DNA from 2 places in the Halomonas sp. NPDC076908 genome. Region 2 is predicted to be linked to the other one. Evidence: predicted binding sites of a transcription regulator. Region 2 holds the regulator's gene; the other holds the start of a gene.
What was found. The regulator FNR, encoded in region 2, switches genes on or off when oxygen is low (the NO sensors DNR and NnrR bind a similar motif). The targets are predictions, from matches to a motif close to TTGATNTANATCAA.

Region 1 (2,205 bases), on a different contig from region 2:
TCAGCAGCGGTGGTTTATTTCTCCGGTATCCTTGAGCCTCTTGGGGTAGGCTATTTAACCCTATTAGCGATATGTATCCCCGCTACTTTGCTGGCCTGTTTTGCTGGTGCCTTGGTGGCAAATATGATGGGAAAGCCGCTGGATGAGGATCCTGTATATCAAGAGCGATTGGAGAAGGGACTGGTTAAACTCCGGGGTAAACAAGCTTTTGAAATTCAACCGGGGGCCAGGCGCTCCGTTCTTTTGTTCTTGCTAGCCATTGTCGCCGTAGTGTTTTACGCAACAGCTATCTCCGATGCGGTGGGTTTGATCGCTAACCCGGTTCTACCACGAGATGCCGCTATCATGGTCTTCATGCTAACAACCGCCGGTGCCATTACTCTAAGCTGTAAGCTGGAGGCAAGTCGTATCCTCAATATGCCCACTTTCCAATCGGGTATGTCGGCCTGCGTGTGTGTACTAGGGGTGGCATGGCTGGGCAATACGTTTGTCTCTAATCATATCAACGAAATCGAGGGTATTGCTGGCGAGATGCTCGAAAGCTATACATGGCTGTTAGCAGTCACTTTGTTTTTTGCTTCCATGCTGCTCTACTCCCAGGCAGCCACTACTAAAGCCTTGATGCCTGCGGCACTAGCTATGGGTGTGGATCCCTTAACTGCGGTGGCTTCTTTCGCGGCGGTGAGCGCGCTATTCGTGTTACCTACTTATCCTACCCTGTTGGCGGCTGTGGAAATGGATGACACAGGTTCCACCCGAATCGGTAAAGCGGTATTCAACCATCCTTTCTTTATCCCCGGTGTTGTGACTATCACCGTGAGCGTAATACTAGGCTTTGTTTTTGGTGGGCTGCTGCTTTAACTACCTGCACCCATGCCCCGCATCTCGACTACGGATGCGGGTTCTCATATTGCTATTTACAGAAATAGCAATCTCACCAGTGCTTTTCTTGATGTACATCAATAGTCCTTTGGACTAATGAACAGGGCCTTCCTCTTGTATGGTAAGTTCGAATAGACAAGACGGCAGCGCAGATTGCCGCCAGTACCACCTTTGACTTGGCTAATGAAGGGGCTTTTCATGCAGCAGCGAGATTTCGATATCGTGATTGTGGGTGGGGGAGGCGCAGGATTACGCGCTGCCATTGGGGCCGCTGAGCAGGCCAAGGAGCAAAACACACCTCAACGTATTGCGCTGCTGTCCAAGGTTTACCCCATGCGCTCCCATACCGTGGCCGCGGAAGGCGGGGCAGCTGCGGTTACCAGCGCAGAAGACTCCCACCAGGCGCATTTTGATGACACGGTGTCAGGCGGTGACTGGCTGGTTGAGCAGGGGGTAGCTGATTACTTTGTCCACCACGCCTATCAAGAGCTGGTGCAGATGGAGCGCTGGGGTTGCCCCTGGAGCCGCAAGGAAGATGGCCAGGTACAGGTGCGCCGCTTTGGAGGCATGAAAACTGCCCGTACCTGGTTCGCTGCCGACAAAACCGGCTTTCATATGCTCCACACGCTGTTTCAGACCTCGCTCAAATACCCTGAGATCGAACGTTTTGATGAGTACTTCGTGCTCGACCTAGCGGTTCATGAAGGTTCCGTGATTGGGGTGATAGCTCTTCAGGTGGCCACTGGTGAACTGACCTTGTTGCGCGCTAAAGCGGTGATTCTCGCCACCGGCGGTGCGGGGCGCCTTTTTCGCTTTAATACCAATGCGGGCATTGTCACCGGTGACGGTATGGCGATGGCCTATCGCCACGGCGTGGCGTTGCGGGATATGGAGTTTGTGCAATACCACCCCACCGGACTGCCCGGCTCCGGTATTCTGATTACCGAAGCGTGCCGGGGCGAAGGGGGTATTTTGCTCAATAAAGATGGCTACCGCTATCTGCAGGATTACGGCCTAGGCCCGGAAACGCCGCTGGGCAAGCCGGAGAATAAATACATGGAACTGGGACCTCGGGACAAACTCTCCCAGGCCTTTTGGCAGGAACAGCAGGCGGGCCGCACCGGCAAATTTGGCGACAGCGACGTGGTCTATCTCGACTTGCGCCACCTGGGTGAAAAATACATTCTGGAGCGTCTGCCATTTATCTGCGAGCTGGCCAAAGCCTATATCAACGTTGATCCGGTGAAAGAGCCGATTCCCATTCGCCCAGCGGTTCACTACACCATGGGCGGGATCGAAACCGACCCTCAGTGCGAAACCTCG
Region 2 (2,205 bases):
CGGTGTTTAACTACGCTCATATGCCCGAGCGCTTCCCCCCACAGCGGCGCATTAGTGAGGACGATTTACCGGGTGGCGAGGAGAAGCTGGCAATTCTGCGCACTACCATTGAGATGCTCACAGCAGCAGGCTACGTGCATATCGGTATGGATCATTTTGCCCGCCCGGATGACAGCCTGGCCGTTGCTCAGCACGAGGGCTCACTGCAACGCAATTTCCAGGGCTACTCAAGCCATGCCCAGTGCGACTTAATCGGCCTTGGCGTATCAGCTATCTCACGGGTTGGCGATGTCTATGCGCAGAACCCAAGCGACCTTGCCCGCTATGAGGCGGCACTGGATCAAGGCCAGTTAGCCACTGTAAAGGGGCTGCGCTTAACCGAAGACGACTTGATTCGTCGGGACGTTATTGAGCGACTGATGTGCGATATGCGCATCGACCTGGCCGCCGTCAGTGAACGCTGGAATATTGATGCACCGCGTTACTTTGCGGCTGCCCTTGAGCGTCTGCAGAGCGCCGAGAAAGATGGCCTGTTAACCCGAAGTGGCGACCAGCTTAGCGCAACGCCCATAGGGCGGCTGCTCATTCGCCATTTAGCCATGGCGTTCGATGCCCATCTACCTGGGCAAACAGGGCAGCGCTACTCTAAGATTGTTTAATCAACTTGTCGCTAGGGTGCGAAAGCTCCCATACTAGTTGCGGTCCGTATAATATCAGCGTAACTAACGCAAGGAGCAAAGCATGTTGGAACCTATGAGCCATCGCCGCTCGCTACCGCACGAAGCTCGCTGCCAAACCTGCAGTCTGAGTTCACTTTGCCTGCCGCTTGCCCTTGAGCTGGACGATATGGGCCAGTTCGATGCTATTATTCGACGACGCTCACCGCTGAAAAAAGGTGAGCCACTGTTTCGGCAAGGCGACACCTTCACCAGCGTTTACGCCGTTCGTTCGGGCAGCTTGAAACAGATGACCGCCGAAGGTAACGGCAGCGAGCAGCTAACCAACTTCTATCTACCCAGTGAACTGGTGGGGCTAGATGGTATCGATGAAGAGCAGTACCCCGGTAGCGTGATCGCCCTGGAGACAACCACCGTCTGCGAGATCCCGTTTGATCGCTTGGATTTACTCTCGGAAGAGCTCCCCGAACTGCGCGGACAGCTGTATCGCAGTATGAGCAAGGAGTTACGTGATGATCGCCGCATGATGCGCCTGCTATCGCGCAAAACCGCCGACCAGCGCCTGGCCACCTTTTTGATCACGCTGTCGGATCGCTTTCGCCACCGGGGCTACTCGCCTTATAGCTTTCGACTCTCCATGCCCAGAGCCGACATCGGTAATTACCTTGGCTTAGCTGTGGAAACGGTCAGCCGTATTTTAAGCCGCTTCCAGCAGCAGAGCGTGGTGGCGGTTTCAGGTAGAGAGGTCAATATTCTCGATATGCCGCGTTTAATCACCCTCGCCGAAGAAGAAGAGCAAACGGTTAGCTGATATTAAAGGCGTTAATGCGCCCAGCTAACAGCTCAGCCTGCTTCGTTTCCAAGCCTGCAAAATCAAACAGGCTGCGATCCGCCAACTGCGAAGGTGCAATATTAGTGACGGCTTTAAACATGCTTTCCAAACGGCCAGGGAATTTCTTGTCCCATTCGGCGAGCATCTCCTTCACTACCTGACGCTGCATATTAGGTTGTGAACCGCATAAGTTGCAGGGAATGATCGGAAACTGCATCAGCCGCGAAAACTCTGCAATATCTGACTCTTTACAGTACGCCAGTGGCCGAATGACGATGTTTTTACCATCATCGGATAAAAGCTTGGGGGGCATGGCTTTCAAGCTACCACCAAAGAACATATTCAAAAAAAGTGTTTCAAGAATATCTTCCCGGTGATGGCCCAAGGCTATCTTATTGGCGCCAATCTCTTCGGCAAAACCATATAGCGAGCCGCGCCGCAGGCGTGAACAAAGCGCGCAGGTGGTTTTGCCTTCTGGGGTTTTCTCCTTCACTACCGAGTAGGTATCACGCTCGACAATGTGATACTCCACGCCCTGCTTATCCAGATACGCTGGCAGCACATGCTCTGGGAATCCCGGCTGCTTTTGATCCAAGTTGACGGCTACCAGCGAAAAATTGACCGGCGCATTGCGCTGCAAATTGCGCAAAATCTCCAGCATGGTATAGCTGTCCTTGCCACCGGAAAGGCACACCA

Region 1: a site for FNR is predicted at 950-963, ahead of frdA (fumarate reductase (quinol) flavoprotein subunit). Genes of this name have one in related genera too.

What each region holds. Positions count from the first base shown of each region.
Region 1 covers NZ_JBNNIW010000001.1:190,167-192,371, reverse strand. Annotated here, with positions in the region: gene ACQKE4_RS00860 (anaerobic C4-dicarboxylate transporter) at 1-861, shown strand, start outside; gene frdA (fumarate reductase (quinol) flavoprotein subunit) at 1,081-2,205, shown strand, end outside.
Region 2 covers NZ_JBNNIW010000015.1:40,017-42,221, reverse strand. Annotated here, with positions in the region: gene hemN (oxygen-independent coproporphyrinogen III oxidase) at 1-659, shown strand, start outside; gene fnr (fumarate/nitrate reduction transcriptional regulator Fnr) at 742-1,488, shown strand; gene ttcA (tRNA 2-thiocytidine(32) synthetase TtcA) at 1,481-2,205, opposite strand, start outside.